2 regions of the Gemmata obscuriglobus genome follow, and region 2 is predicted to be linked to the other one. Evidence: riboswitches for the same ligand, from Rfam matches in the RefSeq annotation. Region 2 holds a riboswitch; the other holds the start of a gene.
What was found. Region 2 has a riboswitch for cobalamin ahead of GobsT_RS28630 (DUF6580 family putative transport protein). Riboswitches for the same ligand answer to the same signal wherever they lie in the genome.
Positions count from the first base shown of each region.

Region 1: it holds a riboswitch for cobalamin, as region 2 does, so the genes downstream of both, GobsT_RS38620 (type II secretion system protein) here and GobsT_RS28630 (DUF6580 family putative transport protein) in region 2, are expected to answer to the same signal.

Region 1 covers NZ_CP042911.1:1,322,953-1,330,691, reverse strand. The annotation lists gene GobsT_RS05340 (PVC-type heme-binding CxxCH protein) at 1-1,946, shown strand, start outside; gene GobsT_RS05335 (nuclear transport factor 2 family protein) at 2,408-2,836, shown strand; gene GobsT_RS05330 (hypothetical protein) at 2,942-3,406, opposite strand; gene GobsT_RS05325 (DUF1559 domain-containing protein) at 3,502-4,383, opposite strand; gene GobsT_RS05320 (SGNH/GDSL hydrolase family protein) at 4,571-5,200, opposite strand; gene GobsT_RS38620 (type II secretion system protein) at 5,282-6,163, opposite strand; cobalamin riboswitch at 6,296-6,499, opposite strand; gene GobsT_RS05310 (DUF1559 family PulG-like putative transporter) at 6,860-7,672, opposite strand.
Region 2 covers NZ_CP042911.1:6,919,657-6,927,395, reverse strand. The annotation lists gene GobsT_RS28645 (ISKra4-like element ISGob7 family transposase) at 1-899, shown strand, start outside; gene GobsT_RS28640 (Dph6-related ATP pyrophosphatase) at 1,041-1,724, opposite strand; gene GobsT_RS28635 (cobalamin-binding protein) at 1,721-2,668, opposite strand; gene GobsT_RS28630 (DUF6580 family putative transport protein) at 2,680-3,222, opposite strand; cobalamin riboswitch at 3,342-3,533, opposite strand; gene kdsB (3-deoxy-manno-octulosonate cytidylyltransferase) at 3,566-4,327, opposite strand; gene GobsT_RS28620 (ABC transporter ATP-binding protein) at 4,407-5,129, opposite strand; gene GobsT_RS28615 (ABC transporter permease) at 5,122-6,291, opposite strand; gene GobsT_RS28610 (ABC transporter permease) at 6,334-6,966, opposite strand; gene GobsT_RS28605 (alpha/beta fold hydrolase) at 7,116-7,739, opposite strand, start outside.

The DNA.
Region 1 (7,739 bases), 3.4 Mb from region 2:
TCATCGCCGCCGACGGCGCCGTCGAGCAGGCGTGGGCCGCGGCGACCAAGTCGGTGGGCGCGCTGACGGACTTCATCAACGCTGCCCCGATGGTGCGCGACCCCGGCGCGCGGGCCGCCCTGTACCCGAAGGTCAAGGAACTGCTCACCGCGCTGCCGCCGGAACTCGCGAAGACGGTCGCGGCCGGCAAGAGCGTGAGCGGCCGGTACGTGCGCATCGAGCTGCCCGGCAAGCAGCGCACGCTCACGCTGGCCGAGGTGCAGGTGTTCTCCGAAGGCGCGAATGCCGCCCTCAAGGGCAAGGCGACCCAGAGCAGCACCGGGGCCGGCGGGGCCGCGGGCCGGGCGATCGATGGTAAGACGAGCGGGGCGTACAACGACGGCACCTCGACCCACACCCAGGAGGGCACCGACGACCCGTGGTGGGAGGTGGACCTCGGGCGCGAGGTGCCGGTGGAGACGGTCGTGGTGTGGAACCGCACCGACGGCAACCTCGGGAGCCGGCTGAACAACTTCGTGGTGCGGGTGCTCGACGCCGACAAGCGGACCGTGTTCCAGGCGGTCAAGAACCCGGCCCCGAAGGATAAGGCCGAGTTCAAGGTGGGCAGCGGCTCGCCGGACCGGGTCATCCGCCGGGCCGCGATGTTCGCGCTGGCGACCGTCCGCGGCCAAGAAGCGGACGCGTTCAAGGCGATCGCGAAGTTCCTCGGCGACGAGGGCGACCGCGCCGCGGCGGTGCAGGCGCTGTTGCGCATCCAGTCGCGCGACTGGCCGAAGGACGAGGCGCAGGCCACGCTCGACGTGGTGCTGAAGTACATCCGCTCGCTGCCGGTGGCGGAGCGCACCGCGCCCACCGCCCTCGACTTCATGCAGCTCGGCGAGAGCCTCGCGGCACTGCTCGACCCCGCCGCGGCCAAGGCGGCGCGCAAGGAGTTGGCCGACATCGGGGTCCGCGTGATCCGCGTGGGCACGCTGTTCGACCAGATGAGCTACGACAAGGAGCGGTTCGTGGTGGCGGCCGGCAAGCCGGTGGAGTTCGTGTTCGAGAACACGGACATCATGCCGCACAACTTCGTGATCGTGGCGCCCGGCAATCTCGAAAAGGTGGGCGCGGCGGCCGAGGCGTTCGCGACCACGCCGGCCGCCGCGGCGAAGCAGTACGTGCCCGACATGCCGAGCGGGGTGGTGCTGCTGAAGAGCAAGCTGCTCCAGACCCGGCAGAGCGAGCAACTGAAGTTCGCCGCGCCGAAGGAGCCGGGCATCTACCCATACGTTTGCACGTACCCGGGCCACTGGCGGCGGATGCACGGCGCGCTCTACGTGGTCGCGGACCTGGAGGCGTACCAGGAGAACCCGGAGGCGTACCTCGCGAAGAACCCGCTGCCCGTGAAGGACGACCTGCTGAAGTTCAACCGCCCGCGCACCGAGTGGAAGCTCGAAGAGCTGGCCGACGCGGTGCAGGAGATGGAGATGAAGGGCGGCCGCAACTTCGCCAACGGGCGGCAGATGTTCACCGTGGCGACATGCGTGGCGTGCCACAAGTTCGGCGGCCAGGGGAACGAGTTCGGCCCGGACCTGGCCAAGCTCGACCCCAAGGTGTTCAAGACCGCGGCGGACGTGCTCGACCACATCCTGGAGCCGTCCAAGCGGATCGACGACAAGTACGCCGCGCACCGGTTCGTCCTGAACGACGAGAAGGCCCTCGTGGGGATGATCGTCGAGGAGAAGGACGGCGTGGTGAAGGTCATCGAGAACCCGCTGGCGAGCGCCAAGCCGCGGGAGATCAAGCGTGCCGACATCGCCGAGCAGAAGAAGGCCCCGACGTCGATGATGTCGAAGGGGCTGCTGGACAAGCTGTCGCGCGACGAGGTGCTGGACCTGGTCGCGTATGTGTGGAGCCGCGGTGACCCGAAGAGCAAGTTCTTCGGCGCCGGGCACGACCACTAGTCGCACCCACGCCGGTTTCCGCGGACGGCCGCTCGTCGAGTGACTCGACGAGCGGCCGTCCGCGTTTTCGCTTGTACCTCATAAACGCACGGTATAAGCTGCGGGCATAAGTCTAATTGCACGGCTGGGGTGTTGGTAACGTTTGGGAACGAGCCGCGACCGCAAGGGAGCGCAATACGTTCCCCGCTCCCTTGCGGTCGTGGCTCGTCAGAAAGTGCAGCGCGAACACGTTCGCCTGCTGGGATCTCGCCCACACGCTTCGGTACGACTTCCCGCACCGACCGCCGACCGAACACGTGGCCGCGGTTCGGTACCGGGATAAACTCGAAGCACACGCACGGGACAACGGTTGCCGTCACTCACGCTTCGGGCGCATCAGCGCAGTGCGGTGCAACTGCGGCTGCGTAATCGGTCGGCCCCCAACAACGGGTATTCGCCTACAGGCAACCAGGAGACGTACCGTGAGCGCGAGTGATGAGGTCGTCGCGAAGTTGCGGAACGCATACCAGCAGTGGCACGACTCGCGCGGCCGCAGTGTCGAAACGTGGGTCGCGCTCCTGGCCGACGACATCCAGATGCGCTCCGTGGCGGACGGCGCCCCGGGCATGAAGTTCTCGGCCGCGCGGGCCGGGAAGGACGCGGCCCGCGGGTACTTCTCCGCCCTCAGCGCGGAATGGGAGATGGTCCACTACACCGTACACGACATCATCGCCTTCGGGGACCGGGTGGCGGTGTTCGGGGTGTGTGCGTTCCGCAACCTCAAGACGGGCAAAACCGCGGAAACGCACGTCGCGAACCGGTGGCGGTTCCGCGACGGCCTCGCGGTCGATTACTTCGAGCTGTACGACACCGCGAAGGCGTTCGCCGCCGCAACGCCCGATCCGGCGTGATGGCGACACGCAACCCGGGCCGGAAACACGTGCGCCGCGTGCGGCGAAGCGCCCGATCCGGCACCCGCGCCGGTTACCCCGGCAACGAATCAAACGAACCTGACATCAGTCCCCGACCGCCTTGGGGCCTTTACCCTTGCCGCCCGCTGCGGTCCCTTTCAGGTCGAAGTTGACTGCGGCGTTGCTCCCGCCCTTGAGGTCGGCGGTCAGGGTCGTCTTGGTGTTGAACTGCTCCGGGATCACCTGCTTCGTTTCACTCGTCTTGGCGCCGGTGTCGGCGGTGTCCGTCAACGTCCGACCGGTCTTCTTGTTCCAGTAGACCTCGACCTTGTAGTTGCCCGGTTGCGCGCCGCGGTCGGACGGTACGGCGTACTTCCCGTTCTTGATCTCGGCACCCATCTTGGTGCCCTTTCCGTCGACCGGCACGAAGTTGATGCCGCCCTCATCGACCGGTTCGCCGTTGAACGTCACTGTCCCCTCGACGGACGCACCGCCGCCGCCGCACCCAGCGAGCGCGGCGAGGAACAGGAATAAACCGGCGGCCCGGATCGTGTACCCGAATTTGCGCATGGTCGTCCTCGGTGTGCCGGCGCCGCGCCGGGCGCCGGGGATGATGGGAGAGGGCCGCGGCCCCCCGCGGCTCCGAGTGCGTGCCCGCAGGGGCGTCAGAAGTTGCCGCTGATCGGGTACCCGTCGGACGGGTGGATCAGGTTCTGGAACGTGTAGTTGCCGGTGGCGGCCGGGTACGCGCACTGGTCCGCCGACTGGTCCGCGTCGATGCTCTGGCGGATGAACCGCACGGACCCGTCGCCCAGCAGGAAGTTGACCCCGCCGGAGTGCTGGCTGGTGAACCCGAGCCGGGCGCAGTCGGAGCCGGGGCTGGTCACGTTCGAGTGCTTGACGTTCAGCCCGCGCCCCGGGCGCCCCTCGAAGCTCGCCGACGACACGCTGGACCGGGCGGGCCAGACCGCCCCGCTGGTGATGACCGAGTCCCGCTCGCCCACCAGGATGGTGTTGCTGGACCCGTCGCTGATGGTCTGGATCGTCAGGTTGGTGGGGTTGTTGTTGGCGTCCGGCCCGGTCACCTCGCGGTTCACCACGTAGTTAGAACGGGCGTAGGACTGGTACCCCGGGTGGGTGTCGTCACTGGCCGGATCGGAGGAGCAGCGGAAGACCGCCAGCTTGCTCTGGGTGAGCGAGTTGACCGGCGCCGTGCCAGGGGTGACCAGGTCCGGGGCCAGCGACTTGTACATGTTGTCCTGCTCGAGCATCGGCAGGATCAGCACGCCCCAGGCCCAACCCGGGTTGGGCTTGGTGGCGGCGGTCGTGACCCACCCGGTGGGCAGCTTGTTGGCCGTGTCGTTGTAGTTGTGGAACGCCAGCCCCATTTGTTTGAGGTTGTTCTGGCACTTCATGCGGGACGCGGCCTCGCGCACCTTCTGCACGGCCGGTAACAGCAGCCCGATCAGGATGGCGATGATGGCGATGACGACCAGCAGCTCGATTAGCGTGAACCCACGCCGCGAGCGCGAAACGGGAGAGCACATACGAGACCTTCAAAACAAGACGTGGTAGTGTGTGCCGGGTGGTCCGGCTGTTTGGTGTGAAGCACACCAGATCGAATCTAGAACAATAAACCGAAAGAATGGCTTTTCCGAGACAGGCCCGCCCGTGTGCTCGGCGCGATTCGTGCCCGTGCAAAACCGCGCAGAACGCAACGCCTGCTCCGGTCGGTCACACCCACACCACCGTTCGCGCCACGCCGAAGTCGTGGCCCGCAATCATTCGACAAATGGCGTCCGCAATCTTCGCCCCGCCCACCACCGACGGCTCGATGGGCGACACCGGCGCGTAGTCGTCGGCGTGGTCGCAGACCACCCGCAAATCGACGAGCGGCAGCCCAGACCCGACGGCGGCCCGCGCGATGGTGTCGTTGAACCCCGCCAGCGCGGCCCGCTCCGCGGCACCGATCACGGGGATCGCGTCGTAAATGGTGCAAACGGCGGTCGGCTTCTTGAGCGCGAGGACGCTCTGCAACATCCGCTGATATGCGGTGCGGAACTCGGCCAGCGCCTCCGCGAGGGTGGCGAGCGCGTCGCCCACGGTCACGGCCGGCTCGCGCAAGAGCCCCGCGGCCAGGAGCGCGTCGTTCCCGCCGATGCTCAGCACGAGGTGGCTGGCGTCGGCGGGCACGCGCGGCAGTTGCAACGCGATGCCCTCAACGGTAGCCCCGTCCACGGCGACCAGCGTGCCCTTCCAACCTGCGGGCAACCCGCGGCGCACCTGCTCGATCACCGGCGGCCGGTCCGGAACGTAGAGAGCGTTGTCGAAGATCGAATCGCCCAGCAGAACGACGTGGCTCATCAGCGGCAGCCCAATTGGGAATAAGAGGAGCCGCGCACGCGGCGCAGCTCCTTGCAACGACAGGGGGGCCGGCCCGCGGGTTCAGTCCGTGGTGTAGCGCCCGTCCGCCGCGTGCGGCAGGAAGCCGAGCTGAATGGACTTGTAGGTGGTCTTCGCCGTGTCCCAGGTGGTTTGGGAGAACGGCGCTACCGACGGCTCCGGCGTCATCGGGCCGCGCAGCTCCACGTGCCCGTCCACGAACGACACCATCGACTGGCCGTTCCACCAGAACGGCGAGAACGCCGCGCCGTAGCTGCTCGTCGCCTGGTTCGTGATGAGCGGCGAGCCGAACATACACGACCCCTGTTCCGTCAGGCTCCCGCTCGAGTTGAGCAGCAGCACCTCCGCGAACATGTACGTCTGCGAGGTGGCGGGGATGGTGGAAATGGTCCGCCCCTTCACCGGCACTTTGACGGTGTACGACTGCGGGCTGGCCGGGTTCGAGATCAGGTTCCGGTTGTAGGCGTACCCCCCCGTTGAGCCGAGGAACACGGGGGCGATGCTCGACCGCAGCGCGTCGAACTTCGGGGACACGTTGATGGTGTTGTTGCCCTCGTAGTACGGGCTGAGAATCCCCTGGGTCGGGTCCACCGAGACGACCGCGTAACTGGGCGGGGCCGAGGTCGCGTACCCGAACAGGTACTTGGCCTGAAGGTAGTCGGCGGTCTGAAGCTCGTAGGCGTGGGGGAGGGTGCCGTGAGCGGACTCGAAGTTCATCGCGGCGAGGGTGAGCTGCCGCATGTTGTTCTGGCCCTTGGTTCGCGCCGCCGCTTCGCGGACCTTCTGGACGGCCGGTAGCAGTAACCCAATGAGAATGGCGATGATCGCGATCACCACCAGCAACTCGATCAGCGTGAACGCGCGGCGGCGCGTCTGAAGGCGTGAGGTGAATTGTGAAAAGGACTGCGGAAGCGAACGGCGCACGGGTCGGCTCCTTCTCGCCGGGTCGGGCGAGAGCGGTTCGGGCGGACCGGGAGCGCAAAAACGGGCCAGCCGGCTGCGCGCGCAGCACGAAGAAGCAGTCGCCCGTCCGCCGGCCCGGTCCGGGGCCTCGAACAGTGGAATCGCTGACGGGCAGGTCTTCTGGCTAACGGCTCTTAGCGAGCCTCACGCGGCCTTCCCGCGGTCGCCCGCAGTGGCTCAAGTTGCGCGAAGCTCTGGCCGAACACAGCAGCGGCCCTGCGCCGGAATCGCACCGGCTTCCCTCTTCGTCCGCGCCGCCCGATGGGGCGGCACGGAACCCGTCCAGCGTTCTCCAAGATATCGCACCCCGCTCCACCGTCAACGCGCCGGGGGCTAATGCCCCGGTGTCCGGCACGGCGCCACGCACCCGATCCGGCAGGGGCGGAACCCGGTGTCCCGCGGCTGCTCGTCCGTCGGAGCCGGGATGGACGATGCCAGACACAGAAGGGTTCACGGCTAGCTTCACCAGACCATTCACGATATCGGCACAAACGGTTGCGAGGTAGTTGCTTGCGAAGATATTGATAGTTTAATATCAGTGATCGCTCGCGCAATATTTGACTTGACACTCAATCAGAAATTCTCAATCCCCCCAGGGATTACGCACCTTGAGAATTATGGACACGTGAGCACTACTGTGAATGGTCTGGGCTAGCTTCACTCTTTACCGAACTCGATGTCGCTGGCTCCGATGTCCCAGACGACCTCCTTATTGCGCAGGACCGTCGCGGCCGGGTTCTCCCAGGACGGTGCCCCGTTAATCGTCGGGGTGCGGGTCTCGACGTGCCCGTCGGCGAAACACACGTTCGCAATCCCGTCGTGCCGGAAGTGTACGTTGGGGTACTTTTGCGACGGGGACGACAGGTACCAGTTCTCGGTCAGCTTGTCGAACGGGGTGTTGCTGGGTGCGTTGGCCGAGTCCGCGAACGCGATCGTTGCGGACGTGCCACGCCGGTTGCTCACCGACACGATCGTCTCGCCCGCCACGTCCCAACTGCTGAAGTTGTCGTTGTACGCGTAACTGGCGACCGGAACGTCGAATCGGAGTGCGAATCGTTCAGGAGAGAAATTCGGGCACTGCACGATCGCCCGGTTCCCTTCGAGGTAGGGGGACAAAATGCCCTTACTCGGGTCCATCACCCGCGGGGTGGAGGTGTTGTTGGTGATCAACCCGAACCAGTACCAATCGGTGAACGTGACGTTCGGAGACGACTTCATCGACGAAACGGTGAACCGGCCGCCGTTGGTGTCGGCGTGGTTGTGCAGCGCAAGTCCGATTTGTTTCAGGCTGTTGGCGCACTTGATCCGCGCTGCCGCCGCGCGGACCTTCTGGACGGCGGGCAGCAGTAACCCGATGAGAATGGCGATGATCGCGATCACGACCAGCAGCTCGATCAGCGTGAACGCGCGGCGGCGCGTCTGAAGGCGTGAGGCGAATTGTGAAAAGGACTGCGGACGCGAACGGCGCACGGGTCGGCTCCTTCTCGCCGGGTCGGGCGAGAGCGGTTCGGGCGGACCGGGAGCGCAAAAACGGGCC
Region 2 (7,739 bases):
TGACTCTGGCCGAGGTGGTCGGCTGGGAATTGGACGACAACACCATCCGGCAACTCTGCCACGCCACGGCGGCCCAGGCCACCGCCACCCGGCAACACCGCTCGACCGCTGAAGTCTTCACCCGAGCCCAAGCCGCGGCCAGGACCGAGCGGCCGGTGGACAGCGAGTTGCACATCGACGCGGGCAAGGTCAACACTGTGGAGGACGGTTGGCGGGATCTCAAGATGGCCGTTTTTGCCCGGCGCGAGCGAAGTGCGCCGACCACGGCGATGGACTGGGAGGGACGCGACCTGCCAACCCCGTTGGCGCGGTCGGTGATCGCGGCCGTGGAGGAGGCGAGCCTGTTCGGGAAGCGGTGTCACGACGAGGCCACGCGACTGGAGTGGACCGATTCGAGCCAAATGACGGTACTGGGGGATGGGGCCGAGTGGTTGTGGAACGTGTCCGAGCAGCACTTCCGTGACGCGACCCAGGTCCTCGACTTCTGGCATGGGGCGGAGTACCTCGCCAGCGGGGCGAAGGCGGTGTTCGGTCCCGGGGTCCAAGCCGCGACGGCGTTTGTCCGGGGCAAGTCGAAGCTGCTGGAAGACGGATATCCCGGGTTGGTGGACTGGATCGGAGAACTGACCGGGCAGATGCCCGCCGGAGGCGACGGAGCCGCCTTGGGCGGCGTATTGAATTACTTTTGTGGCCAACAGGGGCGGTTGAATTATGCGGTGCGTTTGCGGCGGGGGCAGTCGATTGGAAGCGGGTTGGTGGAGGGAACGGTTAAGCAATTGCTCAACATCAGAATGAAACAAACTGGGGCGAGATGGAATCTGGGGCATGTGGCACCGTTTGTCGAACTGGGGGCATTAGCAGCGGGGCCGGAGTGGAAGGGGTTTTGGGAAAACCAATAACGGGCCAAAATCCAGAGGGGCACCCACGGCCCCACGGGCGCGCGAACCGAGCCTCCCGCGTTTCCGGTGCGAATCGTTGTTCCGAAAAGTGAACGGGGTCGCCTGGAACGTGCCACCCGCAACATCTGCAAATGTGGCGGTTCACTCTGGTGCGGCGCCCGGCAGCAGGTCCGCGAAGCAGAACCCGTCCCGTTCGATCGTGTCGCCGACCCGCATCGGGATCGGCCGATCGAACATCGGGCCGGCGTAACAGAAGGTGTGAAACTCACCGTTCTCCCCACACGGATCGGCGCCCGGCGTCAGTTCGGCCAAAAGCCGCGCGTCGAACTCCCGACCGACCAACTGCCGGGTGAGTTGCTTCGGATCGACGCACGACAGCGTAGCCCGGAGCCCTGCGCCGATCATCTCCCGCGCCAGCGCGGGCGTGTCCGCCGGAGAACCCCACAGCGGGAACAGCGGCTCAATCCCGGACCCGGCCAACTGCCGCTCGCGGTAGGCGCGGACATCGGCCAGGAACAGGTCACCGAACGCGAGCCCGCTGACGCCCGCGGCTCTCGCCCGTTCTACGAGCCCGCGCATCCGGCTCTCGTACTGGTCGTTCGAGCACGGCCACGGCAACGGGACCGCCCACAGTGGCAACCCGGCGGCCTCGGCCTGCGCGCGGACCAGTTCGGCCCGAACGCCGTGCATCGCGACCCGCCCGAACGCCTCGTTCAGGGTGGTCACCAGCCCAACAATCTCTACCTCACCGCGCTGTCGCAGAACGTGCAACGCCCAGGCGGAGTCCTTGCCCGAACTCCACGACAGCAGCACCTTCGGCCTCATACGGTCACCGGCCGCGCGTTCCCGATCTCTTCGCGCGTCAGCCGTCGGGCGGTGGGCAGTCCCGGCGGGAGCGGGTGAAGGGCCGGGTGGAGCGCGTGAGCGACGATCTCGGCGCTGTCCACGAGGCGCGGCCCGGGCCGACTGAAGTACGCATTACCGTCGGTGACGTACACTCGCCCGGAACGAACCGCCGGAAGCGCCTCCCATCCCGGGCAGTCCCGGAGCGCCGGAAGATCGACGAGCGTCCGCTCCAGCGAGAAGCCACAGCACGCAACCAATAGCACGTCCGGCCGCGCCGCGACTACGTCCGCCCAGGCGAGCGTGCGCGACGGCCCGCCGGACACGCCGAGCACCTCGTCGCCCCCGGCCAGTCGAACCAGTTCCGGGGTCCAGTGCCCGCAACTGAACGGCGGGTCGAGCCATTCCAACACGACCACCCGGGGGCGAGCGGTCACCTGCTCCGAACGCTTAGCGACCGTCCCGATCCGTTCACGCAGCGCGGCCACGGCGAGGTCCGCCCGTGCGGGCACGCCCGCCGCGTCGGCGACCAAGTGCAACGTGTCGAACACGTCCCCCAACGAGGTCGGTTCGAGGTTCACGACCCGCGGCCGGCCGGGCAGCGTACAGGCCGCCGCGGTCACCTCGGCTTCGGCCACCGCGCACACGTCGCACAGCGCCTGGGTCACAATCAAATCCGGCTCCAAACGCTCCAGCGTCGGCAGGTCAAGTGTGTAGAGCGCCCGTTGCGTTTGCAGTCGCTCGCGCACCAGGGCGTCGATCTCACGGCTGATGGCATCGTGCGGGATCAGCGTGCGGGTCACTTTGGGAAGCGCGGTCACGAACGCCGGATAGTCGCACTCATGAGTCACCCCCACGAGCGCATCGCCGAGCCCGAGTTCGCAAACGATCTCGGTGGCGCTGGGGAGCAGGGACACGATTCGCACGACCGCCTCCGTCAGTTCGCCGCCGCGGGCACGGGCTCGCGGACGGCCGGGAGCGCGCGCTCGGCCAGAGCCAGCGCGCCGAAAAGCAGCGCCACGAACGTAGCGTCCCCGAGCAGGGTGTTGCGGAAGTACGGGACCGCGGCGACGTAGCACGACACCAACTCGCCGAGCGTGTGCGGGTAAAAAACCAGCCAGGTGGCAAAGTTGGTGGTGACGAAAAACTGGACCGCCCCGAGGAGCGTGACCGCCGCGGTCGAGGCCGCCGTCCGCCGGAGCCGGAGCCGGCGTGCCAGTAACACGTTCAGCGCGAGGCTCCCGTACACGGCCGGCACGAGCACGTGCATCCCGGCAGTGAGGTCGCCGGGAACCAAAGCGGCGAGTGGAACCAGAACCGCGAGCCGCCGGTCGGCAAAGCACGCCCCGGCGAAGATCGCCAGAGCCCCGACCGGCGTGAAGTTCTGCGGGTGCGGAAGCTGGCGTACAAGGGCCGCGGCCGCAACCAGCGACATCAGCAGAAGAACACGCGGCAAACGGGACGGGTAGTCGATAGACACGCACGGCTCCTTGTTCGCCGGGACGGGCGAACCGGGTGCCTGCGGAGGGGGCCAAAGCGGACAAACGGGTGCGCACGCGCACGGAGCGCCTGTCGGCCGGTCGCCTGGTTCCGAGGCACCGAACGGGTGAACGACAGGCAGGTCTTCTGGCTTACGGCTCGTAGCGGGCAGCGGGCGGCCTTCCCATGACGAATCACAGTGGCGGGTGCCCGAACCCTGGCCGAACACAGCAGCGGCCCTGCGCCGGAATCGCACCGGCTTCCCTTTTCGTCGCGCCGCACGCCGGCACGAACCTGTCGAGACGAATCTGACTTATGCGCCCGCCGACGGATCGGCCACGCGGTCAGGCGGCGCGCCGGGCGCTACCGTCGGCCGAGCGGTACCACCGCACGAACGCGGCGTAGTCCGCGGGGGTATCGACCCCGCGGTGCGCGTGCGCCACCACCCCGACGCTGATCGTACCACCGGTGCCGAGCACGCGGAGTTGCTCCAGCTTCTCCGACTGTTCCAGCGGGTGCGCCGGCGTCGCGGCGATTCGCGGCAGGAACTCGCGGCGGTATGCGTACACACCGAGGTGTTGGAGGAACCGGGCCGGGCGCGCGGCGAAATCCGGCTCGTCGTCCCGCACCGCCGGGATCGGCGAGCGTGAGAAGTACAGCGCCCGCCCGCGGTCGTCGCACACCACCTTCACCACGTTGGGGTTGCGATACGCTTCGAGGTCTGGAATGGGCACCGCCAGGGTGGCCATGTCGGACCCGTCACGCATCAGGTCGGCCAGCAGATCGATCGCGTCCGGTTCCAGTTGGGGTTCGTCCCCCTGTACGTTAATGACCACGTCCGCCGTGAGGGTCGCGGCGACCTCCGCCACGCGGTCGGTGCCGGACGGGTGGTCGGCGCGGGTCATCGCGACCCGCCCGCCAAAACTGGCCACCGCGGCACGGATGTCTTCGTGGTCGGTCGCCACGACCACCGTGTCGGCGCACCTAGCCTCGCACGCCCGCTCGTAAACGTGCTGGATCAGGTACTTGCCGGTGTCCCTCAGCAGGGGCTTGCCGGGCAGTCGCGAGGACGCGAACCGGGCCGGAATCACAATCGCGACGCGCATCGGGCTCACCTCCGGGTCCGTCGAGCGCCCGGAGATTAAACCCACAACCGCCAGCGGACAAGGCGAACCGCGCCGGCCGTCAGCCCGGCCCGCCGGCCGGCGCGGCGCGGCCGTTCGCGGAGTCGCTCACCACGCGCCCGTCTTTCATGCGGATCACGCGGTCGGCCCGCTGGGCCACCTCGTCGCTGTGGGTGACCACCAGGAGCGCGAGGTTGCGCGCCTTCTGGAGCGACGCGAACAGGTCGAGCACCTTGACGGCGTTGTCGGAGTCGAGGTTACCGGTGGGCTCGTCGGCCAGCAGTATCGCGGGGTCGTTCGCCAGGGACCGGGCCAGCGCCACCCGCTGCCGCTCGCCCACCGAGAGCTGAACCGGCAGGTGGTTCGCCCGCTTGCTCATCCCGACCAGTTCGAGCAGTTCCTCGGCCTTCTTCGCCCGCGCCCGGGCGGAAAGGGCCGGCCCCTCGAACATCGGCACCTGCACGTTCTCCTTCGCCGTCAGCGTCGGGATCAGGAAGAACGACTGGAACACGAAACCGATCTGCCGGGCGCGGAAGTGGTTCAGGTTCGGGCACTTCGAGAGCGGCTCCCCGCGGTAGTACACCTCCCCCGCGACGGGCGTGTCGAGCACCCCGAGCAGGTTCAGGAGCGTCGATTTGCCGCACCCGGACGGGCCGGTGATCGCCACGTGCTGCCCGGCGCGCACACCCAGCGTTACGCCGTTCAGCGCGCGCACGTCGCCATCGGGGTACGTCTTCGCGAGTTGCTCGCCGTAGAGTAGGTAGTCGGCGGGGCGGTCAGTCATGGCGCAGCGCCTCCGTCGGCAGGAGCCGGGCCGCCCGGTACGCGGGGTACGCGCCGCCGATTAACCCGATCAAGAGGGTGATCGCCGCCCCCTCCAGGATCACCATGAGGGACAGGTCCGGCTCGATGAACCCGTTCACCTTGGGCGAGAGGGTGAGCGACTGCATCCCCACGAACGCGATCAGCAGCCCTGCCGTGGTCGCGCCCAAGGCGATCATGGCGGCCTCACCCAGAATCATGCGGATGACCCGGGACCGGGGCCAGCCGACCGCCCGCAGGATGCCGATCTCGTGCGTGCGCTCCAGCACCGACATCGCCATCGTGTTCAGCATGGTGATCGTGCCGACCGCGAACGCGATCGCGGACACCAGCCACGACACGGCCTTGATCAGCTTGAGCTGCGAAACCGACTGAACGTACTTGTCGGGCGGTTGTGCGTCGAGCCGAGCCGTGGGGTCTTTGGGGTCGCGCAGGTCGGCGACCCGCTGCTGCACGGCGGCGATCTCGGCCGCCCCGTCCGCGGTGCCGCGCTTGACCCGGATCGAGAACCCGGTGACCCGCTTGCCGGTCAGCGCCTGACCGTCCGCGAACGGAACAATCGCCCCGCCGTCTTCAAAGACCACGGGGCTTTTGTAGACGGCCACCACCGTGTACGGGTGCTCCGGATCGGCCACGAAAGTGACCGTGTCGCCGACCTTTTTGCCCATCGCGCTCGCCCGCTTCTCCCCGAGCATGATCTTGTGTGTGTCCTCCGCCTTCAGCATCTCGCCGGACAGGAGGGCCATGTCCTCGAACCCGAAGTTGTCCGGCTTCCAGCCCTGGACCAAGAACGTGTTCTCGTTCACCGACCCGCTGTCGCGGATCGTGTTGGCGGTGCTGACGACCCCCTCCGACACCCGGTCCACCACGTCGGTCCAGGACCGCACCTGCTCGACCATGTACTCGCGGAAATCGCTGTCGAGCCCCAGCGGCTTGTTCGCCTGGAGCACGACGAGGTCCACCCGGCGCGTGTCGAACGCCGACTCCACCGACCGCTCGACGTTGTGGCTGACGGCGAGCAGCGCGATCATGCTCCCGACGGTGACCGCCAGCCCGAGCACCGTGAGCGCGGTGCGGACGGGGCGCCGCGTGAGGTTCTTCAGGATAAAAGCTGCGAAATACATGCCTACAAGCCGGTGGGATAATGCCGCGGGGTAACGAGCCGTTCAGCGCCGGTTGGGACGGAAGGCCTCAAGTCGTGCGTTCGTGTCACGCGGGTCACGGAGCGCCTCGATCGCTTGCTTCACGGCGTCAATGTCGGCCATGCCAGCCGCGACTCGAACGCTAAACCCGGTTATACGCTTGCCCGTGAGGGCCTGTCCGTCGGCAAGCGAAACGATTGCGCTGTAGTTTTCGGAACGGTCCAGGCTGTTGCAAATGCCGACCACTTCATACGGTTGCTCGGGATCGGCGACGAAGACGACTTTGTCACCAACTTCCTTCCGAAGATTTTCGGCCAACTTTTGGCCCAACAGCACTTTGTGTCGGTCCTTGGTTTCCAACCGCCGACCGGCAGTGACCTTCAGATCGCCGTACCAGAAGTTATCCGGTTGCCATCCCTGGATCATAAAGGGGGTATCATTGACATTTCCGTTGCTGCGCATCTCGTGCACCAAGCCGACGACACCCTCTGACACTTGCGCGACGCCCGGGATTTTGCGCGTTTCCTCCACAAAGTAATTACCAAAATCACCGTCCAAAACCATTGGCGCGTTTCGGAGCGTGACGACTAAATCGGCGTAGCTTGGGCTGGGCGGCGGCTCGACCAACTTCTCGACGACCCGCTCGACCTCGACCACTCGCTCAACCTCAACGACCCGCTCAACCGTCCGAAACGTGCCCACCGCCCACAGGCCGACGAATACTGTGAAACAGCCCAGTGCGAAACTGGTTACGCCCACAAAAAGGGGGGCCGCTCCACCACCCTGTTGAACGAGTTCCGTTCATCTCATTGGCTCAGGCGTTTCAGATGCCGTCGGACGGCATCGGTGAAGCCTGCGGTGTTATCGAACATCGCGAGGTGCTTCGCGGCCGGAATGATCTCGGCCGTACACCCCGAAAGGTGTTGTTCTAGCCAACGCGACGTTGCAAGGAAGGGGGAGAATTCGTCGTACAGAGCGACCACCGGTTTACGGATGCCGGCCAGAACGTCGGCGGTCAGCCCAGCCTCGGTCAGCACCTCTTCGCCGCACGTCGTTTCCGCGAGCTTCGGGAGCTGACGCAGCCACCCGCGCCCGAACGGACCGAAGATGTCTTCCAGCTCCTTCAACTTCGCGGAACTCAGGGCGGCGGTTTCGCGGAACAGCCGGGAGAAGTCCACCGTCTCGCCGAGTTCGACGCCCACCTTGGCGAACTGCTCGCGCAGATCGACCCAGATGCTCATCTTTCCGAAGTTCGGTTCGACGTGCTTCAGCCCCGGGAAGAACGAATCCGAGAGGACCACGCCGGCGACGCACTCGGGCGCGACGGCCGCGGCGTGCATCGCCACCACCCCGCCGAAGCTGTGACCGACCAGCACCGCGGGCTTGAGCCCGAGTGCGGCGTGGAGCTGGCGGAAGTCCTCGACCATCAC